2 regions of the Kribbella deserti genome follow, and region 2 is predicted to be linked to the other one. Evidence: riboswitches for the same ligand, from Rfam matches in the RefSeq annotation. Region 2 holds a riboswitch; the other holds the start of a gene.

Region 1 (14,352 bases), on a different contig from region 2:
GTCGACGCGTATCTGGCCTCGGGCAGCGATCCGTTGCGAACGGCCACCATTTTGGGCATAGACCGCGGCGAGCTGGTGCGCCGGCTGGCGATGATCCGCGAACTCACGGGCCTCGACCTCGCCGACGCATCCAGCAGCTAGCCGCAGGCGAGCGTGGGATAGAGCGGGAATTTCGCCACGAGAGTGGAGACCCGGTGGCGGAGTTCGTCCCGCAGGGCGTCGGTTGGCGGTTTGATCAGCGTGGTCGCGATGATGTCGGCGACTTCCTTGAACTCGGGGTGATCGAATCCCCGCGTGGCCAGCGCGGGACTGCCGATGCGTAGTCCCGACGAGACCATCGGCGGCCGCGGATCGAACGGCACGGCGTTGCGATTCACGGTGATACCGATCGCATCGAGGCGGTTCTCGGCTTGTTGCCCGTCGAGTTCGGAGTTGCGGAGGTCGACCAGCACCAGGTGCACCTGGGTCCCGCCGGTGAGTACGGAGATCCCCGCGGCTCGTACGTCGTCCGCGAGCAGCCGTCCGGCGATAGCCCGGGCGCCCTCGAGCGTACGGCGCTGGCGGTCGGCGAACTCGGCCGTCGCGGCGACCTTGAACGCGACGGCCTTCGCCGCGATCACGTGTTCCAGCGGTCCGCCTTGCTGGCCAGGGAAAACCGCCGAGTTGAGCAACTTGGCGAGGTCCGCGCGGTTCGTGAGGATCACTCCGCCGCGCGGACCTGCCAGGGTTTTGTGCGTCGTGGTGGTGACCACGTCCGCGTACGGAACCGGGTTGGGGTGCAACCCGGCCGCGACCAGGCCCGCGAAATGGGCCATATCCACCATCAGGTAAGCGTTCACCTGATCGGCGATCCGCCGGAAGCCGGCGAAGTCCAAGTGCAAGGGGTACGCCGACCAGCCGGCCACGATCAGCTTCGGCCGGTGTTCGATGGCGAGCCGTTCCACCTCGTCCAGATCGATCCGGCCGTCGGCCTGCCGGACGTGGTACGAGACGACGTTGTAGAGCTTGCCGCTGAAGTTCAGCCGCATGCCGTGGGTGAGGTGGCCACCGTGGGCGAGATCGAGGCCGAGAATCGTATCGCCGGGTTCGAGCAGCGCGGCCATCGTCGCGGCGTTGGCCTGCGCGCCGGAATGCGGTTGCACGTTGGCGAATCCGGCCCCGAACAGGCTTTTCACCCGGTCGATCGCGAGTTGCTCGACCACATCGACGTACTCGCAGCCACCGTAGTAGCGGCGGCCCGGATAGCCCTCGGCGTACTTGTTGGTGAGTACGGAACCCTGGGCCTGGAGGACGGCGAGTGGGGCGAAGTTCTCGCTGGCGATGAGTTCGAGGGTTTGCCGCTGGCGGTTCAGTTCGGCGGTGATGGCGGCGTCGATCTCGGGATCCAGCTCGGCGAGGGACTGATCGAGCGTGCTCACTGGCCCGCCTCGCCTTCGGTGAGGGCCTGGTAGGCGGTGGCGTCGAGCAGGTCGGGCGTTCGGGCGACCTTGAGGCGGAAAAGCCAGGCCTTGAAGGGATCGGCGTTCAGCAGTGACGGTTCGGCGACAACGGCTTCGTTGATCTCGACGATCTCGCCGTCGGCGGGCGCGTAGAGATCGCTGACCGATTTGGTCGACTCGAGTTCGCCGCAGGTTTCGCCGGCGGTGACGATCGTGCCGACCGCGGGCAGGTCGACGTACACGAGATCGCCGAGCGCGTCGGTGGCGAACTCGGTGATGCCGACGGTGGCGGCATCGTCGCCGAGGTCCAGCCACTCGTGCTCGGCGGTGTACTTCAGCTGGGCAGGTAGCGGTGTTCGGTTGGGCACGGCGGAGGCTCCCTGGTTCGGGCAGCGCGCGGCGCGCGCCACCGTTGGGTGACCTCCCCGCTCTGTCATCGCTACCTGAGAGCTTCGCCGCCTGGTGGGCGGCTTGCACCGTGGGTGCGGGACCGATGGCGGTCCCGTCTTTCCAGAGTTCGCCTCGCCGGAGCGGTGACTGGGCCTGAGAGTTTCTGGGGAGAGTTGCTCCTCCGGCGCCTCAACCGTGGTGCGGTGAGAGCTCTCCCGCTCCGATTCGAACAGCGCTATATGCAGTTAGGTCCGGTGACCATAGGTCGAGACCTCGTACGCCGTCAATCTCCACCCAGCCATCTCAGCTTGGGTTGTTGATGTCGTCCGGAGTGGTTTCGGGCTTGGTGTGGAGCACTTCGCGGACCTGTTCGGCGGCACGCAGCATCGCCTCGCTGATGAAGTCGCTGAAGCGGGCGATGTTCTCCAGGCGGGCAGCGGCCGGCGTGCCGGGTACGAGCACGTGAACGCCTTGCCGGGCGGTCTCGGCCACCTGGGCGATGCCCCGCGCGCCGGCGATCGTGGAGTGGTACCAGACGTCGTCGTCGACGAAGTACCGCTCGCGACGGCTGTCGTCTCGGCGCTCGCGTCGGATCAGGCCTTGCTCTTCGAGGAACGAGATCGCCTTGGAAACCGACGCCGGGCTGATCTGGAGATGCTGCACGAGGTCCGCCGCGGTGAGGCTGCCCGCGTCGGTGACGAACAGGCAGGTCAGCACCCGGGCCATCATCTGGGGCAAGCCCTGTCGCATCAGCAGGGTCGTGAACGTCTCCTCGTACTCGCGCACCGCCGCGTCGTCGCGCCCATGGCCGCTTGTGAGCGCGCGCCGTTCGCGCGGCAGGGCTTGTGGACGTCGACGGGTACGACGTTCGGTGGCGCGGTGGGCGAGGTCGGCCCGATAGGCGGTCGGGCCGCCGTTGCGCATCACCTCACGGGTGATGGTGGAGGTCGGGCGATCCAGCCGCCGGGCGATCTCCGCATAGGCGAGGCTGTCCGCCAGGCCCAGGGCGATCTGCTGGCGCTCCTGCTGGGTGAGTCTGCCTCCCGGCACCACCAGCTCCCTTCGTGCGGTTTCGCCCGTCCCGCGCAGGCTAGCACTTCAATGCAACGTCTGTTGAGTCGACGTTGCATTGAAATGGCGAGTTCTCTTCGTCTATTTGAGGTGTTGACCTGCGTTGATGCAGGCGCTGCGATTGCGTGTTCGGGGAACGCAACGTAGCGTTTTATGGGTCGGAAACATTGCGGAAGCGCCTCAGATGTCGGCGCGGTTCGTTGGACGAGGTCTGGCGGGGCAATCGGAGGTAGCGTGAGGATTCAGCCACCGCTACTGACAGGTTTCGCGCGAGGAGCGATTGTGGATCGATCCACGGCTCGGCCCTGGCCCGGAAACGGCGGTCAGGAACCACCGCCGCTCGACGCGCAACTGATGGCCCGGGTGGCGCGTGGTGATACCGAGGCCTACAGCTCGCTGTTCGACCTGGTCTCGCCCAGGGTCTTTGGCCTGGTTCGCCGGGTCCTGCGCGATCCGGCCCAATCCGAAGAAGTCGCCCAGGAAGTCATGATCGAGGTGTGGCGCACCGCCGCCCGCTACGAGGCCGGCCGTGGTTCGGTGATCACGTGGGTGCTGACGATGGCGCACCGGCGCGCGATCGACCGGGTCCGCTCCGCCCAGGCGGCGACCAATCGCGATCAGGCCGTCGCCGCGCAGTCGGTGGAGACGGAGTTCGACCAGGTCACCGACTCGGTCATCAACCGGCTCGAGGCCGAGCAGGTTCGCCGGTGCCTGGGCTCGCTGACCGAACTGCAGCGCGAGTCGATCACCCTGGCGTACTACGGCGGCCACACCTACGGGGAAGTGGCGGCCCTGCTGGATGCGAAGCTGGCGACGATCAAGGCGAGAATGCGCGACGGCCTGATCCGGCTGCGCGACTGCCTCGGCCTGGCGGGAGAGTGACGATGATGAGTGAAGACCTTCATCTGCTGACCGGCGCCTACGTACTCGACGCGCTCCCCGAGGAAGACGAGGCCCGGTTCGAGGCTCACTTGGCCGAATGCGCGTCGTGTGCGGCCGAAGTCGCCGAGCTGCGGGAAGCCACCGCGAAACTCAGTGTCGGCATGGCCACGCCGCCATCGGCCGGGCTCAAGGCCAGCGTGATGGCGTCCATCGCGCAGGTCGAGCAACTGCCGCCCTCATCCAGCATGTCGTCGCCCCCGTCGCCCCCTGCAACTGCAGTGCAGCGCCGGGGGGTCAGCCGGAGGTCTTTGTTCGCTCTTGCGGCGGCCGTGGCGATCATCGCGGGAATGGCCGGCGTGGCCATCGATCAGTACCGCGACAACGCGGCCACCCGCCGCGTCAACGAGTCCATCGCGGCCGTACTCGCTCAGCCGGACGCCCGCACCGCCCACGGCGCGGTCGCCAACGGTGGGCAGGCCACGGTGGTGTCCTCGGCGAGCAAGGACACCGCGGTCGTCGTACTGAAGGACTTGCCGGACCTGCCCTCGGGGCGGACGTACCAGTTGTGGTTGATCGACAAGTCCAAAACCGCCCACTCCGTCGGGCTGGCGGATCCGGACTCGGACGAACCGGCCCGAGTCGTCGCGGGCGTCGCCGGCATGGCCGCCTTCGGCCTGACCGTCGAACCGGAAGGCGGTTCGGCCAAACCGAGCATGCCGGCCGCCGTCATCGTCCCGATGGCCTAAGCCGGCTCTCCGCGGCTCAGGCGGTGGCCTCGAGTTGGGCCAGGTCGCGCACCGCGTAACGGTGGTGCTCGGCCTCTTCCTTCAGCACCACCTTGAGGCAGCGGCGTACGACGTACTCCTGATCGGGGTACGGCGGTGCGGGTTTGCGCGCGCAGACCCGGTCGAGTTCGGCCTCGGTGAGTTCGTCGATGACTCGCCGCATCGTGGCCATGCGGGCCAGCCGCGCCGCGAGTGCCTCGTCGAACGTTGGCTTGGCGTCGAGCGTGAGCCCGAGCTTGGCCGATTCCTCGGCCGGCATCCCGCCGGCGGGATAACCCAGCGGGTGGTACGGCGCCTCCTCTTCGAGTACGGCGCTGCCGAGCCAGGCGTCGCTGGCGAACAATAGGTGCCGGTGGGTCTCGACAAATGACCACTCGCCGTTGACCCGCTCGGACAACTTTGCCTCAGGCAACAACCTGGCGCGGTCGAGCGTGGTCTGCCACATCGTCTCGATGGCCTGCCAGGCCGCCCGGTAGTCGTCGACCGAGGCGGCGTCACGCGCCATCGCCCGGATGGGGTGCTGCCGGTCGAGCTCGGCTTCGACGTACGCGGTCACATCGATGTCGTTGACCACCACGCGCTCGAAGTCGCCACCAAGGTAGACGTCGCTGCCGTAGCAGTCGACGATCTTCAGCCCGCTGACCTCGCAGTCGCGGATCTCAAGATCGCCGAGTTCGCACAGGTGAATGCGGGCACCACGAAACTGGTCACTTTGAACATATTCGGCAGCCATCGCAGCAGTCTGCCGCACTCGTGATCGTTGCTGCTACCCGGTGCGCCAGCGGCTTTGGTGGGTCCAGCCGATCGTCGACGCGGCGCGACCGCAGTCGAAAACCGACGTGGTACCTGGCAACGGCCTGGTCACTGTGGTTGCCGGCGCGTGTTCAGCAAGCAGTTCGGCGGTCGGGCGGCGGGATCCGGTGTCTTCGGCGGTGATCAGTAAGGTCAGGAACCGATCAATGTCCGCCCGCGGAGCAAGGGCCAGCAGACACGCTCTGGCCGCCTCGCCAAGGTCGACATAGCCCCAAAGGTTGGACGCGTTGGCCGCTGGTGGCGCCTCGGCGACGAACTCACGAACTTCGGCCGGCGTGAGGATCCAGTGGAACCGCAAGGCGGTCACCTGCATACCCCTGCGGGCGTACATCTCGCCGGTCCGCTCCAGGAAATCCTTGCTGAGGGCATACGGGTCGACGTACTGCAGTTGAGTTTGCTCGTCGACCGGTGCCGACGGCCACGGCAGGTCGACCGGTGACCAGGCGGGCCCGTAGAGGGAGCCACTCGAGGCGAGAACCGCGTGCCTGATGCCGAGTTTCCAGGCTTCTTCCATGGCGTTGAAGGTGGTCATCGTGTTCCGCAGGACCAGCTGCGCCGGGTCGATCGCCTCCGGAGTCGGAATCGCCGCGCAGTGCACGATGGCGTCCGCGCCGGTCAGCGACTCGCGAACGGACGCCGGGTCCATCAGGTCAACGGGTGCGTCGCCGGTCAGGTCGGCCGCGGTGACTTCATGGCCTGCCGCTGTCAGTTGGCGGCAGACTTCGGCGCCGAGTTTGCCGCGTGCACCGCTGACCCAGACTCGCATCGCATCATCCTAGGCCGGACCGGCGAAATGCTGTTGGGGCTGAGGTCTCGCGGTGGCCGGTGAAACGATGTAAAAGTGAAACCTCGCAGGTTCCGCCCACCTGAGGAGAGTTGTTATGGGTAGACGAGTGCTGGTGGCGATGACGGCACTGGCCGTGCTGGCCGCCCCCGTCGTTCCGGCCGCGGCCGGTGACCAGGCTGTTGCGGCCGCGGTGTTTCCGCAGACCGTGATTGCCGCGGATTTCCCGGATCCGGACGTGATCCAGGTCGGTAGTACCTGGTACGCCTACTCGACGAACAACGGCCGGGGCAACGTGCCCGTAGCGAGTGCTCCCGCGGCGAACGGGCCGTGGACGATTCGCGGCGACGCGATGCCGGATGGCCCGTCGGCCAGCTGGGCCCAGGGCGGCCGGACCTGGGCGCCCGACGTACATCGCAATCCGGACGGCAGCTTCACCCTCACGTACACGGCGTGGCATCGGTCGAGTGGGCGTCAGTGCATCGGGGTCGCGACGGCGAGTTCGCCGCTCGGCCCGTTCGCCCCGGCCGAGGGAGCGCCGATGATCTGCCCGCTGAACCTCGGCGGTGCGATCGACGCGAACACCTTCGTGGCCGCGGACGGGACGCGGTACTTGCTCTGGAAGAACGACGGCAACGCGATCGGCGTGAACTCGACGCTATGGCTGACTCGGACCACCAACAACGGCAGGGCCCTGACCGGCGGCAATACCGCGCTGTTGTCGTCCCGCGGCGTGATCGAGGCGCCTGACCTGGTTCAGCGCGGCAGCAGGTTCGTGCTGTTCTACTCAGGAGGTGGTTACGTCGACTGCAACTACCTCACCTCGTATGCGACGGCGACCTCCCTCAGTGGCCCGTGGACGGTTGCTTATCGACCGCTGATGACCACCGCCAGCTTCGACAACCGGATCTGCGGCCCGGGTGGTGCCGACTTCACGGCCGACAAGGTGTTCCTGCATGGCTGGGTGAACGGATCCAGGCACATGTACGTCGCGGACCTCGGCTGGGCCAACGACTACCCGGTCGTACGGGGGAGCCGCGTGCGGTACGAGGCCGAAGCCGGAACGCTGAACCACTGCCGGATCCGTACCGGCGCGGCCGGGGCCTCGGGAGGAGCCGTTGCCGCCTACATCGATTTCGCGGACTCGTGGGTCGAGAACACGGTGTACGCGCCTCGCGCGGGTGGTTACACCCTGCACGTCAGCTACGCCAACGGCACGGCTGGTACCGCCAGCCACGGTGTTGTTGTCAACGGCAACAACCAGGGCTCGGTGAGTTATCCCGCGACCGGGTGGGACAACTGGCGGCAGGCCTCGGTTTCGATCACCCTCAACGCTGGGTTCAATCGGGTTCGGTTGACCAAGGGTGCGGGTTATGCCGAGGTCGACTTCCTCGAAGTCCAGTAGACGCATGGGGTGAACGCCGTACCCGGATGCGGTACGGCGTTCACCCATCCTCAGTGGACGCGCTCAGCTGAGCCACCTTGTCGCCGTTCATGGTCGGGAAGGTGACGTTGGAGGCGCGCCAGCTCGCTCCTGGTACGCCTGGTCCGCCCGCGTTGTCGCGCGCGGTCGCGGCCGCCATACTGCCGAGGATCGCCACCGCCTGTCCGGCCGGCCTTCGGTGGGACGAGCTGGTTGGGCGTAAGGGGTTCGGGCACCCGCGGCGAGCCGTGCCGGCGGGGCGGTGGCCGGTTGACTACGTTTCGGTGATGGGCTCGGATCGACAGGCCGCGCAAGACTGAAGCGCAATTATTATTTCCGGATCTGCCCTTTCCGGCGACGCTGAGCGATAATTATCCGGCTACCTCTCGGTGGCAGGGAGAGGAGAACGCCGTGACCTTGGACAGCGTGCGGGCGGCGAGCGCGAGCCTGCCCGAATCGTTGCGGCGGATCGCCGACTTCGTCCTGTCCGAGCCGTCCGTGGCCGCGCGGCTGACGATTACCGAACTGGCCGAGCGCACCGGCACGTCGCAGGGAACCGTCACGCGTTTTTGCCGCGCCTGCGGCCTCAAGGGATTCGCCGAACTGCGCATCGCGATGGCCGAAGAGGTCGGCCGGACGGGCGCGCAGCGCTGGAGCGACGACATCGGCCGCGAGATCGGGCCGGAAGACACCACGGAACAAGTCCTCAAGGTCTTGGTCGCGACCAACGTGCAAGCCCTGTCCCGAACCGCCGAGCAACTCGATCTGGCCGCCGTCGACGAGGTGGTCGAGAAGCTGATCGCGGCCCGGCATTGCCACTTCTTCGGCGTCGGGACCAGCGGCGTGAGCGGCAACGAACTCGCCAAGCGCCTGCAGCGGATCGCTATCACCTGCTGGAGTTCCAGCGACGTACACACTGGCCTCGTCGCCGCCAGCCTGGCCGAACCGGCGGACGTCTTCGTCGGCATCTCGTCATCCGGCAAGGTGGTGGAAACCATCGAGGTGCTGCAGGCCGCCCGCCGCAAAGGCGCAACCACCATCGCCATCACCGCCCAACCCGGCTCACCCCTGACCGACGCGGCCGATCTCGTCCTCACCACCGGACGCCAAACCAGCGCCGAACCGGCCGGAGCCCTCGCCGACCGCCACGCCCAGTTCCTCGTCCTCGACATCCTCTACACCCGAATCGCCCAAGCCACTCACCCCCAAACGCTCACCCTGCTCGTCTCCACCGCCGAAGCCCTCCAACCCCACCGAACCACCCCCAATCCCCCCAAACGCAAACCCAAACCCTGAGCGGGTCAGCGGGGACAGCGTGGTTCGTAGTCGCGAGAACCCGGGCCTGGAGGCTTGCCTGGCCCTCCGGCGGTTCTGCGGGGGGCTCGACGACTCCGCCGGTAGGCAGCGAACGCGCGGTCACCAGGGGTGGTGCTACGGGCAGTGTTTAGGGTGCCTTCATGGGAAGCAGCGTGTACGTCGCATCGGTGGAGGGTTACACCGGGAAATCCACGGTGGCTCTGGGAGTGCTCGAGCAACTGTCCAGGCGGGTCGAACGGGTGTCGGTGTTCCGGCCGATCGTGCGGCCGGATACCGCGCTGTACGGCGGGCGTGACTACGTGCTCGAGTTGCTGACGTCGCACGATGCGGTGGCGTTGCCATACGAGGACTGCGTCGGTGTCACCTATGACGAGGTGCACCACGATCCCAACGCCGCGCTGGACCGCATCGTGCAGCGGTACCGCGACGTGGCCGAACTTGGTGACCCGGTCCTGATCGTTGGTAGCGACTACACCGACGTAGGGACGCCTACAGAGTTCGCCTACAACGCCAGGATCGCCGCTAACCTAGGTGCACCCGTGCTGCTTGTTCTCAACGGAGCGGGCCGAGCGCCGGAGGACCTCCGTACGTTGACGGACATGGCTACCGCGGAACTGGCGGCCAACCACGGTTCGCTCTTCGCAGTCATCGCCAACCGCGTTGCCAAGGATGAACTCGACCAGGCCGTCGCTGCGATCACCACGCCCGACGTACCGGCGTACGCCATCCCTGAGGACCCAGTGCTGAGTGCACCCTTGGTGGCGGACCTGATGCGGGCGGTGGACGGTCAGGTGCTCAGCGGCGATCCCGCGCTGCTGTCCAGGGAAGTCAGTGGACTGGTTGTAGCCGGGATGACCATGCCGAACGTGCTCGACCGGTTGTTCGAAGGAGCTGTGGTCGTAACCGCCGCAGACCGCCCGGAGGTGGTTGTCGGCGTTTTGATGGCGCACGCGTCGCAGAACTTCCCGCAGGTCTCTGCGATCTTCCTGAACGGGGGATTCGCCCTGCCGAAACAGGTGCTTCGACTGCTCGAAGGCGTCGGTAGCACTATGCCGATCATCGAGACCACCCTCGGCACGCATGCCGCCTCGACCGCGCTCACCGCCGTACGAGGGCGGTTGACGAAGAACTCCCCGCGGAAGGTGGATACGGCACTCGCCCTGTTCAGTCAGTACGTCGATGGGCCGGCGCTGCTGGATCGGCTTGAGGTGGCTCGTAGTAGCGCGGTGACGCCGCTGATGTTCGAACACCAGTTGATCGACGAGGCGGTTGCCGATCGCAAGCACATCGTGCTGCCCGAGGGTGAGGAGGAGCGGATCCTGCGTGCGGCCGACGTATTGCTGCGCCGGGGAGTCGCCGAACTGACGCTGCTCGGGGATCCGGTGGCGATCAGCGCGAAGGCGGCCAACCTCGGCGTGGACATCTCGGCGGCGCGGACCATCAGCCCCGAGGACGACAAGCTGGGTGAGCAGTTCGCGGCGGAGTATCACCGGCTGCGCCAGCACCGCGGAGTGGATCTCGATCGCGCCCGCGACGTGGTGAAGGACGTCTCGTACTTCGGCACGATGATGGTGCAAATGGGCCTGGCCGACGGCATGGTTTCGGGCTCGATCCACACCACCGCGCATACGATCCGCCCGGCGCTGGAGGTCGTGAAGACCCTGCCCGGCGTATCGGTGGTGTCCTCGGTGTTCTTCATGTGTCTGGAGAACCAGGTGCTCGTGTACGGCGACTGCGCGGTGAACCCGGACCCGACCGCGGAGCAACTCGCCGACATCGCGATCTCCTCGGCGGCTACCGCGGCGGCCTTCGGCATCGAACCGCGCGTCGCCATGCTGTCGTACTCGACGGGCTCATCGGGCACCGGAACCGACGTGGAGAAGGTGTCCAAGGCAACGGCCATCGTCCGGGAGCGCGCGCCGGAACTGCTTGTCGAGGGGCCGATTCAGTACGACGCCGCCATCGACAGCGCCGTGGCCAAGACCAAACTGCCCGGGTCGCCCGTGGCCGGCCGTGCGACGGTGTTCATCTTCCCGGACCTCAATACCGGCAACAACACGTACAAGGCGGTGCAGCGCTCGGCGAACGCGGTCGCGGTCGGGCCGGTTCTGCAAGGGCTGAAGAAGCCGGTGAACGACCTTTCCCGCGGCGCCACCGTGCGGGACATCATCAACACCGTCGCGATCACGGCCATCCAGGCGCGGCACATCGGGGCGGCCCGAGCGGCCCAGGCGGATCGGGCGGCTCAGGCGGGCAAGGAGGAAGGCCGATGAACGATCACGTGCTGGTCATCAACGCGGGCTCGTCCTCGCTGAAGTACAGCCTGATCGACGCCGGTTCCGGTGAGGCGGCCGCGGCCGGTGTGGTCGAGCGGATCGGCGAACCGGAAGGCGTGTTCCGTCATCGCGGCCCGGACGGCGAAACCCGTACGACGCGGCCGATCGGCTCTCACGAGGACGCGTTGCGCGCGGCGATCGACGCCTTCGAAGAGCATGGCCCGTCGCTCGACGGTATCGAGATCGCCGCCGTGGGGCATCGCGTCGTACACGGTGGTTCCCGGTTCGGCGATCCGGCGCTGATCAACGAGGACCTGATCGACGAGGTGTCCGACCTGGTGCCGCTGGCGCCGTTGCACAACCCGGCCAACCTGGAAGGTATGCGGGTAGCCGGACGGTTGTTCCCGGACCTACCGCAGGTGGCGGTCTTCGATACGGCGTTCCACCAGACGCTGCCGCCCGAGGCCTATACCTACGCGGTTCCGCGGGGGTGGCTGGCTGAGCACGGTATACGCCGGTACGGGTTCCACGGGACCTCGCACGCGTTTGTCTCGGAGCAGGCCGCACAGCTGCTTGGACGCGAACCAGCCGACGTGAACGTGATCGTGCTCCATCTGGGCAACGGTTGTTCCGCAGCGGCCGTACGCGGCGGCAAGTCCGTGGACACCTCGATGGGCTTGACGCCGTTGGAAGGCCTAGTGATGGGGACGCGGTCTGGAGACGTGGATCCGGCTATCCACGCCTACCTGGCCCGGGAGGCCGGGTTGTCGTTGGACGAGATCGACCACGCTCTGAACTTCGAGTCGGGTTTGAAGGGTCTCGCCGGTGAGAACGACTTCCGCGAGTTGTCCCGCCAGCGAGAGGCTGGAGACGAGCAGGCGCGACTGGCGTTCGACGTCTACTGCTACCGCATCAGGAAGTACGTCGGCGCCTACTACTCCGTACTGGGCAAGGTGGACGCGATCGTGTTCACGGCGGGGGTAGGCCAGAACTCCGCAGAGGTGCGCTCGGCTTCGCTGGAGGGTCTCGAAGGCCTGGGTATCGAGATCGACGCCGAACGGAACGCCGAGTCCTCCGACGAGGCCCGGGCCGTCTCCACCAAGGACAGTCGGGTGGCGGTGCTGGTGATTCCGACGAACGAGGAGTGGCAGATCGCCCGCGAAGCGCTCAAGCTCGTCCGGTCCTGACGGCGGTGGATTCAGGGGAGTGCGCTTGGGTACTGCCGACGGATGAACAGCACACCGACAGGAGCGCAGCCTGATCCCACCAGGCAAGGGCCTGGGAGTCGAGTATGAGCGAGATGCTGGAGCAGCGGGAGCGCTCGGGAAAGACCTTCTTCGGTCAGCCGCGGGTGCTGGCGAACCTGTTCGGGGTGGAGCTGTGGGAGCGGTTCTCCTTCTACGGCATGCAGGGCATCCTGCTCATCTATTTGTACTACTCGGCGACCGACGGTGGCCTCGGCATCAACCGCGACACCGCCACCAGCATCGTCGGGGCCTACGGCGGCTTGGTCTATCTGTCGACCATCCTCGGCGCCTGGCTCGCGGACCGGCTGCTCGGCGCGGAGCGGACACTGTTCTACAGCGCCGTCGTCGTGATGGTGGGGCATATCGCTTTGGCCCTTCTGCCGGGGCTGGTGGGGGTTGGCGTCGGTCTGGTGCTGATCGCGCTGGGCAGCGGCGGCGTCAAGGCCACCGCCACATCACTGGTCGGCAGCCTGTACGCCGAAGGTGATACGCGTCGCGATGCGGGCTTCTCGCTGTTTTATCTAGGCATCAACCTCGGCGCGCTGGCCGGTCCGTTGCTGACCGGGCTGTTGCAGAAGAACGTCGGCTTCCACTACGGTTTCGGGCTCGCGGCTGTCGGTATGGCCTTGGGACTCACCCAGTACGCCTTCGGCCGTAGGCAGTTGGCCGAGGCCGCGCGGGAAGTCCCGAACCCAATCGAGCGTGGGCAGTTGCTGAGGTACGCGGGCATCGGTGCCGCGGCGCTGATAGTCGTCGCCCTGCTCGCGTCGACCGGACTGCTGCCCGCGGACCGACTGGCCACCATCGTCGCCGTGATCAGCCTGATCGCCGCGGTGATCTACTTCGTGGTGATCCTGTCCAGCAAGCAGGTGGAAGGAGTGGAGCGGCGGCGGGTATTCGCGTTCATCCCCCTGTTCATCGCGAGTGCGGCCTTCTGGTCGTTGTACCAGCAGCAGTTCACGGTCGTGACGATCTACTCCGACCAACGCCTGGATCGCACCATCCTGGGCTGGGAAATGCCGGTGTCGTTCGTGCAGTCCATCAACCCGGTGCTGATCATCGCGTTGGCTGGTGTGTTCGCTGCGATGTGGACGAAGCTCGGGCCGCGGCAGCCGTCCACGCCGGTCAAGTTCAGCATTGGCCTGGTGGTGATGGGGGTGGCGTTCTTGCTGTTCCTGCCGATGTCCGGCGGTGGGCCTAACAGTGCGCCCTTGCTCGGGCTCATCGGTGTGCTGCTGGTCTTCACCATCGCCGAGTTGCTGCTTTCTCCGGTGGGTCTGTCATTGTCGACCAAACTCGCCCCGGCGGCTTTCCGTACGCAGATGGTGGCGCTGTTCTTCTTGTCGGTCGCCCTCGGCACTGCGATGTCCGGCGTGCTTGCGCGGTTCTACAGCGCCGGCCACGAAACCGCCTATTTCGGCATCATCGGCGCCGTAGCCATCGCCATCGGCCTACTCCTGGCCATCGCCGCCCGCCCCATCCGCCGCCTGATGAGCGGCATCCAATAGCCGCCACTGCACCATCCTGCCTAGCTGGGCGGAGCGGACAGTGACCTGGTGGCCAGCCGTCATCTCCGCCCAGCGCCGTTGTCAGACGTTGGCTAGACCGCCGCTGTCAGACGAGGGCTGGTTGGTCGTCGGGGATTGGGCCAGTGATCGATGGGCGCGTTGGTTCGGGCAGGCCGGCTTCGCTGTCGAGGCTGACGCTCGGCAGCAGGCGGTCGAGCCAGGCTGGGATCCACCAGTTGGCGTCGCCCATCAGCTTCATCGCGGCCGGGACCAGCACCAACCGGACGATGGTCGCGTCGATGAAGACCGCGACGGCCAAGCCGAGGCCGAACATCTTCGCCGTCGGATCGTCGCCCTGCCCGAAGCTGATGAACACCGAGATCATGATCAACGCGGCGGAGGTGATCACGCGGCCGG
Region 2 (14,352 bases):
CCTCGCCCGGCGGCTGAGAGCGGCTTGAGCCGGCGCGAGTCGGTGTCCCTTAGAGTCGGGTTTGTGCCAGCCCAAGAAGCCTTCGCCGTCGCACAGCCCCGCGTCGCCGCTGGCGCGCTGTTCCGCGACGAGAACGGCCGCATCTTGCTGGTCAAGCCGACGTACAAGGAGCGTTGGGACATTCCCGGTGGCTATGTGGAGCCCGGTGAGACGCCGCGTCAGGCGTGCGGGCGAGAGGTGATGGAGGAACTCGCGCTGGACCGTCCTGTCGGGCGCCTGCTTGCTGTCGACTGGGCGCCAATGCCAGGTGAAGGCGACAAGCTCCTCTTCGTCTTCGACGGGGGTCAGCTCGACGAGTCCGAGATCGAGCAGATCGCCTTACCTCCCGAAGAGCTCAAGGCGTTCAAGTTCTTTGAGCAAGGTGAACTGTCTGAGGTCCTCACCGCCCGGCTCATTCGCCGCATCACAGCGGCAAGCGCTGCACTCGCTGGTGGCGACGTTGCCTATCTGGAAGCTGGCCATGAGCCCGCTCCGAGCCAGATCGCTTCTAAGTCCTGAGTCGCGGCCTGGGGCAACGACCGCCGGAAGGTCTTGCACGATCGACCTGAGGCCTAGCAACAACGTTTCCTGCCAGGAGCCTCGACTTCAGTTTGGGCACGTCGGCCCGCAGTCACCGGTGGCACTTCATCACTGCGGGTAAGACCGCGTTTCCAGGGGGAAACGGGCTCGCGTTTGGGGTGGGTGGGACGTAGGTTCGGGGGAGGTATCCGGGGAAAAACTGGAGGAGTGTGGATGAGCGAGATCAACGCGAAACGGACGGTGGCGCAGCGGGATGCGAACCGGCCGATCAACGCGACCGGGTTCAGGAATTCGATCAGCAAGGGCTGGGGCCCGGTGGATCGTTCCGTGAATCTTCCGGCCGGTTTGGCCGAGGCCGCCGCCGCGCACCGGGCGCAGTTGCGGGCGGCTCTGCCGGGGCGGCGGATCGCTGTGGCCGCTGGGCGCGCGCCGGTTCGGTCGAATGACACCGACTACCTGTTCCGCCCGGACAGCGATTTCGTCTGGCTCACTGGTTGCCAGGCCGAGGGCGCGGTGCTGGTGCTCGGCTCGAACGGTGAGGAGACGCTTTACCTGCGTGAGACCGCCGGCCCGGACGAACTCGACTTCTTCGCGAACGCCCGCGACGGCGAACTCTGGATCGGCCCGGTTCCCGGTCTGAAGGACTGGTCCGAGGCGCTCGGTCTGCCCTGCCGCCCGATTGAGGACCTGCCCGCCGGTGTGCGCGGCGCCGTACCGGCCGTGATGTCGACGTACGGCGTGGAGCCGTTGCTGGACGCGGTGGTTTCCACCGGGCCCGCCGCGTTGTACGAGCTGCGCCGGGTCCTCTCCGAACTCCGCCGGATCAAGGACGACTGGGAGCTCGAGCAGATCCGCGCCGCGGTTGACGCCAGCGTGCAGGGTTTTGCCGATGTGGCGAGCGAACTGCCCGAGGCGATTCGCGGTGGTGGCGAGCGCTGGCTGCAGGGCACGTTCGATCGGCGTGCGCGCACGCTGGGCAACGGCCCGGGCTATTCCTCGATCGTTGCTGCGGGCAACCACGCGCCGGTGCTGCACTGGGTCCGGAACGACGGCGCCGTGCGCGAGGGCGACGTACTGCTGCTCGACGCGGGTGTTGAGGTGCGCACGCTGTACACGGCGGATGTCACCCGTACCTTCCCGGTCACGGGCGAATACACCGCCGCCCAGCGCCAGGTCCACGACCTGGTGCACAAGGCGCAGCTCGCGGCCCTCGACGCGGTCCGCCCCGGCGCGCCGTACTCGGCCTTTCACAACGCGGGCATGCAGGTTCTCGCCGAAGGCCTCAAGGACTGGGGTCTGCTCGACGTGTCGGTCGAGGAGGCGCTCGGGCCGGACGGCCAGCAGCACCGCCGGTTCATCGTCTGCGGTACGGGCCACTTCATCGGGCTCGACGTACACGACTGCGCGTCCTCCAGCGCCGAGGCCTACAACGCCGGCACGATCGAGCCGCGGATGACGCTCGCCGTTGAGCCCGGGCTCTACTTCCACCCGCACGACGAGACCGTACCGCCCGAGCTGCGCGGTATCGGCGTCCGCATCGAGGACAACGTGGTGGTCACCGAGACCGGCATCGACATCCTCACCGAGGCCCTCCCCATCACCACCGACGGCCTCGAAGCCTGGGTCCGCTCCCACCTCCCCGCCTGACCACCCGGTCCGGATCCGCCTATCCCCAGCGGATCCGGGCCGGTGACGGCGGACCCCGCCTGCCGTACTGTCACGGTCATGAGCGACCTGCGGTTCATCGGACTCGGGACGCTGATGATCATGATCGGTCCAAAGATCGGCGGCTTCGACGTCTCGCCCGATCCCATCGGCTGGCTCCTGGTGGCCATCGGACTCGGCCGGCTCGCACGCCGGGATGAGGCCTTCCAATCCGCCAAGATGATGACCGGGCCGGCTCTTCTCTTCTCGCTGACGCGATGGAGGTCGGCCGGACCCTGGTGGGCCGTATCGTCATGGGATGAGTGGACTGAAGGTAGCCGGGTTGGGGATGGTGGTCGTCCTGGTGGATTTCCGCTTGGCGGGGTTCGATCTGCTGGCCGACATCGTGGGCTGGATTCTGGTGTACGCCGGCCTGGGGCGCCTGGGTGCCGGGTTCTTCCGGGCCAAGCTGGCTGCCGGGATTGGCGGGGTGGTGTCGCTGGGGCAGTTCGCCCGGTTCGAGGGGAGCTCGGCGCAGCTCTTTTCGATCATCGAGCTGATCGTGGTCACGGCGGTGGTCGTACTGACGTGTACCGCGCTGATGTGGGTGGCGGCGAACGCCGATGACGAGCGGACCGTCACGTCGGCGAGCCAGGTGCGCTCCGCCAATCTGCTCACCACCATGGTCATTCTGGTGGTCGGCTTCTTGTCCGGCGGCCGAACGATCGAGGTCGGTGGCGGCGGGGGCCTGTTCATCGTGCTGCTCGCGGCCGTGGCGTTCGCGGCGTCGCTGTGGTTCATCTTCCTGCTGTGCGGTGCGGCAGACCGGCCCTACCTGCAAAGCCGGCGCCGAGCGGAGCCATGAGGACCTGACCCTGGTCGCCGAACGCGTCCGTAATTTAACGGAAAGTAGTTGCGAACTATTTCCTCAAAAAAGTCGTCACAACTAGTAACGCGAGCGTGCTTCGGCACGATATAGCGAGCGGGGGAGGGTCAAACTCGGCCCGGCGCGTGGCAGTGGGGGGCCGCGGTCCACGCGCCGGCCGGGCTGGCCCCGTTTTCACGACCGGGGGATATTCCAGATGAACCTGCGTGTGCGGGTCGTCCACTGCTCTTGGCTGGGCGACTACCACTGGTATGCCGATATCGACGACGCGGATGATCCGCAGCCCGATGACCCGTTCTGGTACAGCGACGGGTGCGCCAGTCAGGCCGAGGCGCTCGAACTGGCCTGTGCCCAGCTGGCCGAACTGACCGAGCGAGTTGAGCGTGGCGCCCGGCTCGAACGCGTCCTCGAGGCCCAACTCGTCTGACGGGCTGGAACTAGCTCGCGCCCGGAGGATGCTGAGTGGCGGCTCAGAACCCTCGCGGGCGCGAGTGGCTTGCAGTGCCCGGCTGGCTCGCTGGCCAGGGTCGGGCGGGGGATCAGCCCAGGGTCAGGCTGACGCCGTAGTAGTTCGCCGCGTCGACGACGGGCTGGTAGAACGAGTACGACCCGGTCGCGTTGTGGCCCTGGTTGAAGCCACAGTCGTGGCCGTCGTTCGGGCCGCCGGAGGTCATGCCCTGCGCGACGGTGCCGGAGATGTACGCGCCGCCCGAGTCGCCACCCTCGGTGCAGACGGTGGAGCGGGCCAGGCCGCTGGTGCGGGTGATGCTGCCGCCCGCGCCGCCGTAGTTGACGGTCAGGTTGTACTGCGAGATCCGGCCACAGGTCCAGCCCGTGGTGTTGCCGGCCTTGCAGATCGTGGTGCCGACCGGCGCCTTCGACGAACCGGTGACCCGGGTCGTGGTGCCGTTGCGGTTGTCGATGTAGCCGCGGCCGACGTCTTCGGCGTCGATGTCCATCAGACCCATGTCGACGCTGGCCTGGCCGGTACGGAAGCGGGTGGCGATGCCCTTGCCGATGTGCGTGCCGAAGCGGTCCACGATGTCCGGGAAGCCCTCGACGCAGTGGCCGGCGGTCAGCAGCACATTGTTGCCGTTGCGGAAGCCCGGGAAACCGAGCGAGCAGTTGGTGCCGGGCACCAGGTCCATGATCTGGCCGCCGATGACGTCCGCGGTGGCCGTCAGCGTGACCGAGTTGGTGCTGACGTCGACACCCGGGATCGCCTTGAGCTGCTTGACCAGCTTGGCGGTGGCCGGGGTCTGCTTGCCGGGCATCAGCACGACCTGCAGGCGGTCGGTCGGCAGGTCGGCGCCGATCGACTGGACCTGGTTGGACTGGGCGGCGAGCTTCTCGACGCGCGCCTGCAGCTTGGCCAGGGCCTTCTCGCCGCGGGCGACGGTCCGCGGGGTCAGACCGTTCGCACGGGCGACCTTGGCGGCGGCCTCCGAGTGCACGTTCACGACCAGTTGGCGGGCCTCGTTGAAGAAGGCGCCGTCCGTGGCGGTCTTGGCCTTGTCCAGTGCACCGGCGAGCTTGTGCTCGGTGTCAAGGCGGGCCTTCGCCTGGCTGGGGGAGATGCCCCAGTCCTCGGCGAGAACCTCATAGACTCCGTCGACCTTGTCGGCGGGCGGAGCCGCAGTGGCTGCCTGTACGGGCACGAGGGCGGTAAGGCCCAGTCCCAATGACAGGGCTGCGGCTGCGATGGATCTACGCATGGGTCACGTCCGATTCCTCTGGTGGCCTGCCTCAAGGCCACGGTGAGGAAGATGGTTGATGCTACGGATGATGACCACAAGCGAACGGAACGTAATGGTTGCCCTGCTCGGGCCCGGTCAAGGGAAAGCCTTCGCCAACTGCGACCGGGCCGAGCCGAGCGTGAGGGTCACCCTGTGTTCATCAGGAATAAACCTAGGGTGATCCCTCAGCTCGCGGGTTCGACCGCCGGACAGTGCAGGCCGCGCGCAGGCACGACTTGATCGATCAAGTAGTTGTCGATCAAGGCCTTCGAACAAGGGGAGCTGTTGTACGTCCCGTGGCCCCAGCCGTCGTACGTCAGCAGGACGCCGTGGCGCCCGAGCTGACGCGCGACGGCGGTCGCCCAGTTGTACCCGGCAACTGGATCGTGCAGCGCGTTCGTTACCAGCAACGGAATCTCCGTGTGTACGTCGAGCCGATGCTGCGGGTTACCGACCTTGAGGGGACTGCCGAGGCAAGTGGACACGGCGATCAGCCCGCCCGGGTACTTCATTTCCGGCGCGATCCGGGCCATCCGGCGTTGGTGCCGGGCGTACTCGGTATAAGTGCGTACAGGCAGGTTCCAGTCCTGGCAGAACACCAGCATCGGGTTCTGCCCGAGGCCCGCCGGGGTGTTCGGCTCGACTACAGGCGGCTTACTCGTCTCAAGCGCCTGCAGGGCCGAAGCGAGCTGCGGCCATGACGGGTCCTTCAGGAACTTCGTAGCGAGGAAGCTCAATGTGTACGGCGTGAGGGCCTGCTTGGGGTCTCGCGGGTTCGGAAGCTCGCCACGATCCGCACGGGCTAGGAGGTCTGCCCACAGCTTGCGGATGTCGCCCTCGTGCAGGACGCAGGACGTCGTACGGCCGCACCACTTCACGAATTCGTCGAACGAGTCCTGGGCGGACTCGGCCTGCGTATTAAGGAACTCCCGGGTGTTGAGGCTGTGGTCGACCGTTGACTCCAGTACGACCGCGCGAACCTTCTGCGGGTACTCCTCCGCGTACTGCGAGCCAAGCATCGTCCCGTAGGAACTGCCGTGGAAGGTCAGCTTGTCGTCGCCCAGGGCCTTACGGATGGCTTCGAGGTCTCTAACCGTTTGCAGCGAGTCCAAGTGCTCGAAGATCGGCCCAGTGTGTTTGCGGCAGTCCTTCGCGAGAAGCCGGTTGTACGCGATGGTGGCGTCGTACTGGGCCTGGCTCTTGATAATCGGTGAAGGTGCCTTGGCGAGTAGAGCCGCCGAACAGCGCACCGGGTTGCTTCCGGCGACTCCTCGCGGGTCGAAGCTCACGATGTCGAAGTGCCGCCGCAAGTTGTCGCTGAAGCGCCCGACGCCTTCGCGGACTCGGTAGACCCCGGAGTCGCCCGGGCCGCCCGGGCCGAATACCAAGGATCCGACGCGTGCCGCCTTGTCGGTCGTCGTACGACGGGCTAGCTGGAGGCCGAACGTCGGACCGCCGGGGTTGTTCCAGTCGACTGGGACTTCGAGAGTCGCGCATTGGGGTGCGGGGCGGTCGTTCTCGTTCACCGGGCAATCCCGCCAGACCAGCGGGCGTGAATCACGCACGGCGCTAGAGGCCAGGGCGCCGGCGGAGGCCGGGCCGCCGCTGGGGGCGGGGCTGCGGGCTGGGACGGGTATGACGCCGGTGGGCGCGTTCCCGGGCGCGGCGGAGGCTGGAGGGACCAAAACGCCCGCGGCGACCAGGCCAGTGGCGGTCGCGAGGAGGAGGGCTTTCACAGCGGAAATGTCCTTCGATTCGAGGGGGAACGGACCCTCTCGATCCTCGGTGCCGGTGGTCTTCACCACATCCGGGCTGACCCTCGTGGGTCCCTGGCGCCGCCCCGGTAAGGTGCTGGGTGATGACCGAGACAGCGCAAGCCCCGCAGACCACCGGTGCCACCCGGCATGCCACCTGGTTCCGTGCCGTCGCGATCGCCGAGGCGATCTCGTGGACCGGCCTGCTGATCGGCATGCTGTTCAAGTACGTGCTGTCGGACAACGAGATCGGCGTGAAGATCTTCGGCCCGATCCACGGCGGCATCTTCATCGCCTACGTGATCACCGTGCTGGCCGTGCGCCGCCCGCTGCGCTGGAGCTGGCCGATCACCCTGGCCGCGCTCGCCGCCAGCATCCCGCCGCTGTTCACCTGGTTCTTCGAGCTCTGGGCCCGCCGCACCCACCGCCTCTGAACCACCCATCCACCCAGCGGCCAACGCTGCCGGGATCACGGCCCACCTTCTCCTCCCACGAGTGGTCGCGTACGAACGCGTCCACTCGGGTGCGGAGGTCGTTCGCCGTGCACGCCTGAACCAGGCTTCCGCGAGTGGTCGCGTTTGCACGCGTCCACTCGCAGGGTGCTGGGGTGGACCGGCTGGTGAAGGTTGACCCTCGAACCGGTGAAGGGCGGTCCTGGCGGATTGACGCGCCGGTCGGACGCGCCGTACCGTCGCGACAGAATTCCAGTTCGTACAACTGCAAAGCAGCCGCATGAACCCGAGCGGGAGAGACCCGGACCAGATCCGGGCGCCGTAGGAGCAACTCTCCCCGAGAATCTCTCAGGCACCTTCACCGCCCGGGCTAGGCACCTCTGGAGAGCTCCGGCTCGACAGAGCGGGGAGGCACACCGACCGGTCAAAGACGACCAGAAGGAACCTCCGTGGCGATCAGCGTTTTCGACCTTTTCAGCATCGGGATCGGCCCGTCGAGCTCACACACCGTGGGCCCGATGCGAGCCGCCCGCACCTTCGTGGCCGGCCTGACGGCCGACGGCCTGCTCGCCCGGACGTCGGCGGTGGAGTCACAGTTGTTCGGCTCCCTCGGCGCGACCGGGCATGGGCATGGCAGTAACAAGGCGGTGCTGCTCGGCCTGGAGGGGGAAGACCCCGAGACGGTCGACACCACCACCGTCGACGACCGGGTGGCGGCGATCCGCTCGACCGGGCGGTTGCGCCTCGGTGGCGAGCACGAGATCGCCTTCCAGGAGAACCACCTGATCATGCACCGCCGCAAGGCTCTGCCGTACCACCCGAACGGTATGACGTTTCTGGCCCGCGACGCCGCCGGGGAGGTGCTGCGCGAGCGCACGTACTACTCGGTCGGCGGTGGTTTCGTGGTGGACGAGACCGCGGCCGCGGGGGACCGGATCGTGCCGGACCGTACGCCGCTGAAGTACCCGTTCCTGAGTGGCGCCGAACTGCTCCAGCGGTGCCGCGAGTCGCATCTCTCGATCAGCGAGGTGATGCTCGCGAACGAGCTGGCCTGGCGAACGCACGAGGAGATCGAGGCGGGCCTGCTGCGGATTTGGCAGGTGATGCAGGACTGCGTTCGCGAGGGGTGCGAGACCGAGGGGGTTCTGCCGGGCGGGCTGAAGGTGCCGCGCCGGGCGTATGCGCTGCACAAGAAGCTGAGCGATGACCGGTACTCGGTGGATCCGCTCAAGGTGATGGACTGGGTCAATCTGTTCGCCCTTGCGGTCAATGAGCAGAACGCGTCCGGTGGCCGGATCGTGACGGCGCCGACGAATGGTGCCGCGGGCATCATTCCGGCGGTGCTGCACTATTACCGGCGGTTCGTGCCGGGGGCATCGGAGGAGGGCGTGGTCCGGTTCTTGCTGGCCGCGGCGGCGATTGGCGTTCTTTACAAGGAGAACGCCTCGATCTCCGGGGCTGAGGTGGGCTGCCAGGGCGAGGTCGGCTCGGCCTGCTCGATGGCGGCGGCCGGTCTGTGCGAGGTGCTGGGTGGTACGCCGGAACAGGTCGAGAACGCGGCCGAGATCGCGATGGAGCACAACCTGGGTCTGACCTGTGACCCGGTGGGTGGATTGGTCCAGATCCCTTGTATCGAACGGAACGCGATGGCCTCGGTGAAGGCCATCAACGCCGCCCGAATGGCCATGCACGGCGATGGCAAACACGTCGTCACCCTCGACAAGGTCATCAAGACCATGCGCGAGACGGGCGCCGACATGAAGGTCAAGTACAAGGAAACCTCCCGCGGCGGCCTAGCCGTCAACGTCATCGAGTGCTGACCCTCGCGTCGGACGGCGGGGGAACCGTTCAGGTGCGGGCGACCAAACAAGGCACATCGACGCGAACCCACACCTGGCGGCCAACCGGCCATGCGCGGCGGCTACCCGCATACGTGGGCGCTAGCGGCTAGGGCGTTGCAGGGGTGGTTCGGGGGCAGAGGTGGGCTTGGAGGCGGGGGAAGCAGGTCGATCTGAGGTCGGTCCAGGCGAACCAGGCGGCCGCGACGTTGCCTGTTGCGGCAACGGTCCATACGGGAGCGGATGGCAGCCAGTACAGCGGGCTGCTCGTGGGGTCGAAGCCAAGCAGGAGCCCGGCGACGAATGTGCAGTAGGTGAGCAGGTACGCGACCACTCCTAGCGGCAGCGATGCCAGGAGCGTCCAGCCGTAGAGCGATTCGGGCCCGGCGTACGGGGCTGTCGCCATCAGCACGGTGATGGTGACGACGTACAGGCCGCCACCATAAAGCCACGGGCGGGAGGGTTTCATAATCGCTCCTTGGCGGTGCTGCCGATTGTGGTCAGGTAGTAGGACTCCCAGCCACCGGAAGGCGCCGGCTGAGTTCGTTCGGCGGCGATGAGGCCGTGCATGAGCGCCCAAGCGGCCACTGCCGCCTGCTCGTCACCCCCGGAAGCCGCCGCATCCACCTGGCCCGCGCCGGGGCCGTCGGCGCCGGCTCGGGTGGCATTGGTGAGCTGGGTGAGGATGTGGGCGATCGCGTTGCGGCGGAGGGAGTCGTCGATGTCGAGGGTGGACAGCGGGTGCTCGAAGAGCAGGGCGTACGCCGCGGGGTTTCGCTTGGCGAACCGCCGGTACGCCGCCGCTAGGCCGAGCGCCGCGTCGCCGTCGATCGGTTTGGCCTTTGCCAGCGCCGCGGCCAGGCTCGCCTCGGCCTGAGCAAAGACCTCGTGCATCAGCCCGCGGCGGCTACCGAACTTGGTGTAGACGCACATCGTCGAACGGCCGGCCGCCTCGGCCACCCGGCGCACGGTCAGCCCTTCGATCCCGTTCGCCACCAGTACCTCGGCCGCGCCGGTCAGCAGCCGCTCCCGGATATCGGGCCGCTCACTGCGTGGCATTGGACTCCCGTCACGACACGATTCGGTCACGTCCCTTGCGGCCAGGACCCGCTGGACCAAACTATAACGTGCGTTATCCATAACGTACGTTATCAGAGGCAGGGCAGCCGAGATGACTTCGACGCTCTACCGGACTGCGGCGATTGCAGGGTTGCTGAGTGGGCTGGTGCTGACAATCACTTCGGTACGTTGGCGATCGGCCTGAACTTCACCGCGGTGGCGCTGCTGGTTGGCGTCGAGTGCGTGCTCAATCTCGTCGTCCCAGCTCGACGGCGCCACGGTTACCGAGCTTCGCGCCGCGGCCCGCTCGGTATCGCGCTCACCGTCACTTCGCTGCTGTTCTGGTCAGCACCTGGTTGTTCACCGCGTCGATGTAGCACCGCGACGGCCCGCCGGGTGTGGCGCTGGTCCTGTGGTCGGCCGGCGTCGTGCCGGTATCGCGGCGGGCCGGCGGGCCGCTACGTCGCCGAGTTGGGAGCCGAGTTAGAAGGGGTCGACTTTGGTGGTGGAGGCGTTGCCGCCTACGCGGGCTACCAGGCTGATGGTCCAGTGGAAGCCCGCGGTGAAGGGGGCGTCGAACTTCTCGAAGGTGCAGTCCTTGGTGAACTGGTGGCGCTGGTCGTCCCAGTCCTGGCCCGACTTGAAGTAGACGCTGTACGTGCCTTTGGTTCCCCGGTACGTCGCTCGGCTGCGGGCGCGGACGTAGATCATCGCCTGGGGTTTGGTCGGTGCGCCGGTGACCACCGAGATCGCGACATCCTGGGTGTTCAGCGTGTTGTCGATCTCCAGCCGGGCGGATCCGCGCGATCCGCGGCGTTCGACCACCTCGCCGTTCTCGCCGCGCCGTTTACCGGTGGTCGGAGCGGCGGGCAGGAACGTGCCGACCGGAATGCCCTTTGACCGTAAGGCCGCGGCCGACGCGGCGACGGAGTTCTTGGCCAGCAGATCCCGCTCGATCACGTCGCTCAACGCCGGCGCGCCACCGCAGGCGGAGATGCCACGGTAGCCCTCGATGCGCTCGGCCGCGGTCCGCAAGGAGGTGGTCAGGGCCGAATGCTGGGCCGCCACCTGCGGGGGTGGAAAGACCGTCGCGAGGCCATCGGCCTGTTTGCGTAAGGCTTGCACCAGCGCGCGTTGCGCCGCCGTCAGTGCAGGCATCGTGCCCGCGACATGCACCTGCTGCGCGGCAGGACGGATCGCCGCGTCCACCCGGCTGAGCAACGCCCGGTACGCCGGAACGCTCAACGGTGCAGGCGTCTCCGCCGTCGGAACCGTCGTTGGAGCGGTCGTCGGAACCGTCGTTGGTTCGACCACCGGAGTCGATGGGCCTGAGCTGGTCCCAGCGGCGGATGGCCGGCTTTCGGGTTCCGGCGAACCACCGCAGGCGGACAAGGAGAAGACGAGCAGAACGGCGATGTAGGGCAGGGCACGGGCGAGCGGGGGCATATGCCACCTCGACCTTCAGGCTGGGCGAAACCGCTTGTAAACAAGCCTAATCGAGCCCACCGACACTTTCCGGCGCCGCCGTGTTGCGATCAAACGCTCGCTTCCCGCCGGCAAAGCCGCACCCAAAGCCCGCCGCGCCCAAAGCCGGCGCAGCTAGGACCGGTTGCTGGGCCGGACGAACGGGAAGGCCAGAGTGGCCCGGATGTTCTGCCCGGTGAGCAGCATGACCAGCCGGTCGACGCCGATCCCGAGACCGCCAGTCGGAGGCATCGCGTACTCCAGAGCCGACAGGAAGTCCACGTCCAGCGACATCGCCTCGGGATCACCCGCGGCGGCTTTCAGCGATTGCTCGGTCAACCGGCGCCGTTGCTCGACCGGATCCACCAGCTCCGAGTACGCCGTACCGATCTCCGCGCCGAAGGCCACCAGGTCCCAGCGTTCGGCCAGCCGCGGGTCCGTCCGGTGCGTACGAGTCAACGGCGAGGTTTCCAGCGGGAAGTCGGTATAGAACGTCGGCAGGCCCGTCTCCGGCTCGACCAGTTCGTCGTACAGCTCGAGCACCAGCTCGCCCGCGGACTGCCCGAACCCGGCATGTACGCCGTGCTCGGCGCAAACCTCGCGCAGGCGTTCGACGCTGGTACCCGGGTCGATCGCGCTACCGGTCGCCCGGGCGACGGCGTCGTGCACGGTGATGACGGGCCACTCGCCGGAGATGTCGACCTCGCCCTCCGGTCGCAGCACCACGGGTTTGCCGAAGACGGCCGTGGCGGCCTCGATCACCAGTTCGCGGGTCAGCTCGCGCATGTCGGTGTAGTCGGCGTACGGCTGGTAGGCCTCGACCGAGGTGAACTCCGGGTTGTGCGTCGCGTCGGCGCCTTCGTTGCGGAAATTCCGGTTGAGCTCGAAGACCTTGCCGAGGCCACCCACGCTCAGGCGCTTGAGGAACAGCTCGGGCGCGATCCGCAGGAACAGCTCGGTGTCGTAGGCGTTGATGTGGGTGGCGAACGGACGGGCGTTCGCGCCGCCGTGGACCGCCTGCAGCATCGGGGTCTCGACCTCGATGAAACCGCGCGACTCGAACCCGTCCCGCAGCGCGCGTACCGCCGTACTGCGCCAGTGCAGCATGCGCAGAGCGTCCGGGTTCATCACCAGGTCGAGGTGGCGCTGGCGGACCCGGGCCTCCGGATCGGTGAAGCCGTGCCGCTTGTCCGGCAGCGGATGGAGGCACTTGGAGGCCATCATCCACTCGGCCACGTCGATGGTCAGCTCGCCGTGCTTGGTGGTGATCACCTCGCCCGTGACACCGACGTGGTCACCGATGTCGACCAGACGCAACCAGTTGCTCAGGGCAACATCACCGCAGTCGGGCGCCCACAGCATCACCTGCAGGTCGTGGCAGCCGTCGCGCAGATCCGCGAAAACCCGGATCCCGTGGTTGCGCAGGCGCATCACCCGGCCGGTGGTGGAGACCCGTACGCCGGTCCGGTGGTCCGGCGGCAGGCCTTGGTAGACCTCGCGGATCCGGCCGAGGGAATCGGTCGACGGTACGACGGCCGGATAGGCCTCCATGCCGATCGCGGCCAGGCCGTCGAGCTTGCCGCGGCGGACCAGCTCCTGTTCGGTCAGCTTGCGTTCGGGCAGTGCGGGCCGGAGCAGCTGGTCCTCCTGCTCACGAACCGCCGTCGCGAAGTCGGGCCCGTCCGCCGCCGCGATCGCGTGGTGCTGAAAGGCCTGCATGCTGTCCACCCGGGTCCACGGGCGCGGCGCGGGCAGGAAGCCCTCCGCCGTACCGGCCGCGAGCAGGACCTGGGGGAGCGAACCACCGCGGGAGTAGCAGATCAGCCGGGGTGACCAGCGCGGCAGGTACTTCTCGTTCGAGAGGTAGAGGCTTTCCAGTTGCCAGAAACGCGAGGCCGCCGTCAGCGTGGCGTTGGTCAGCCGCAACACCGGTCCGGCGCCAACTCGCTCGGCGTCGCTGAAGATCTCCCGGAACATGGCGAAGTTGAGCGAGATCCGGTGGACGCCGAGATCGCTGCAGGCGTCGATCAGCGCGGTGACCATGAACTCCATCAGGCCGTTCGCCGACTTCGGGTCCCGCCGCATCAGGTCCAGCGAAACACCGCGCACACCCCAGGGCACGAACGACAACAGGCCACGCACCTGGCCTTCGGCATCGCGGGCCACGACCATCACGCAGCGCGAGTCCGCCTCGTCGCCGAGCCGGCCGAGCGCCATCGAGAACCCGCGCTCGGTCCTGGTACCGCGCCACCGGTCGGCCAGTTCGACGTACTCCTGGAGCTCTTGCGGTGACAGCTCGCCATGCCGGACGACGGTCGCGTGGTACCCGGCGCGCTGGACCCGGGTCACGGCCTGGCGGACCGGTCGCATGGTCCGGCCTTCGAGGGTGAAGTCGGCGACGTCGATGACCGCCTCGTCGCCGATCGTGAGCGCGCGCAGTCCGGCCCCGACGTACGCGTGGGCGGCCTCCTCGCTCACCGACAACGCCGCGGGCGTCCAGCCGTACGTACGGGCCTCGGCGAGCCACACCTGGATCGCGCCACGCCAGGCGGCTGGATCGCCGATCGGGTCACCGCTGGCCAGGCTGACGCCACCGATCACCCGGTACGCGATCGCGGCGTCACCGGAGGGCGAAAAGACGACCGCCTTGTCCCGGCGAGTTGCGAAATAGCCGAGCGAGTCGCGTTCGCCGGATTCGAGCAGCAGCTTGCGGACCTTGAGTTCCTCGGCCTGGCTCAGGTAGCGGATCTTGCGCATGGACCGCAGGAAGATCGCGAACGCCAGGGACAGCGTGGTGGCCGAGATCGCGCCGACCACCAGCGCGACCCAGGGATGGCCTTGCTGGCCGGACTCGATCGGGCCGGATCGCCCGATCGCGGCGTTCACCGCCCAGATGATCTTGTGTTTCTGGCCGGTCAGGGTGTTGTCGAAAAGTTCGGT

Evidence for each region. A riboswitch is a leader RNA that binds a small molecule or an ion and turns the genes downstream of it on or off. The one in region 2 is predicted to bind glycine.
Region 1: it holds a riboswitch for glycine, as region 2 does, so the genes downstream of both, gcvH (glycine cleavage system protein GcvH) here and ACFFGN_RS23420 (L-serine ammonia-lyase) in region 2, are expected to answer to the same signal.

What each region holds. Positions count from the first base shown of each region.
Region 1 covers NZ_JBHLTC010000009.1:32,988-47,339, forward strand. The annotation lists gene ACFFGN_RS08310 (helix-turn-helix domain-containing protein) at 1-141, shown strand, start outside; gene glyA (serine hydroxymethyltransferase) at 138-1,418, opposite strand; gene gcvH (glycine cleavage system protein GcvH) at 1,415-1,807, opposite strand; glycine riboswitch at 1,860-1,959, opposite strand; glycine riboswitch at 1,961-2,057, opposite strand; gene ACFFGN_RS08325 (GbsR/MarR family transcriptional regulator) at 2,133-2,879, opposite strand; gene sigK (ECF RNA polymerase sigma factor SigK) at 3,183-3,782, shown strand; gene ACFFGN_RS08335 (anti-sigma factor) at 3,788-4,528, shown strand; gene ACFFGN_RS08340 (DinB family protein) at 4,545-5,300, opposite strand; gene ACFFGN_RS08345 (NAD-dependent epimerase/dehydratase family protein) at 5,334-6,146, opposite strand; gene ACFFGN_RS08350 (family 43 glycosylhydrolase) at 6,262-7,569, shown strand; gene ACFFGN_RS08355 (hypothetical protein) at 7,610-7,747, opposite strand; gene ACFFGN_RS08360 (MurR/RpiR family transcriptional regulator) at 7,999-8,883, shown strand; gene pta (phosphate acetyltransferase) at 9,045-11,177, shown strand; gene ACFFGN_RS08370 (acetate/propionate family kinase) at 11,174-12,367, shown strand; gene ACFFGN_RS08375 (peptide MFS transporter) at 12,472-13,935, shown strand; gene ACFFGN_RS08380 (MMPL family transporter) at 14,042-14,352, opposite strand, start outside.
Region 2 covers NZ_JBHLTC010000030.1:160,893-175,244, reverse strand. The annotation lists gene ACFFGN_RS23455 (NUDIX domain-containing protein) at 64-558, shown strand; gene ACFFGN_RS23450 (aminopeptidase P family protein) at 793-2,226, shown strand; gene ACFFGN_RS23445 (hypothetical protein) at 2,543-3,088, shown strand; gene ACFFGN_RS23440 (hypothetical protein) at 3,306-3,536, shown strand; gene ACFFGN_RS23435 (S1 family peptidase) at 3,649-4,824, opposite strand; gene ACFFGN_RS23430 (alpha/beta fold hydrolase) at 5,031-6,371, opposite strand; gene ACFFGN_RS23425 (DUF3817 domain-containing protein) at 6,704-7,033, shown strand; glycine riboswitch at 7,333-7,425, shown strand; gene ACFFGN_RS23420 (L-serine ammonia-lyase) at 7,501-8,871, shown strand; gene ACFFGN_RS23415 (hypothetical protein) at 8,999-9,358, opposite strand; gene ACFFGN_RS23410 (TetR/AcrR family transcriptional regulator) at 9,355-9,948, opposite strand; gene ACFFGN_RS23405 (hypothetical protein) at 10,432-11,394, opposite strand; gene lysX (bifunctional lysylphosphatidylglycerol synthetase/lysine--tRNA ligase LysX) at 11,548-14,352, opposite strand, start outside.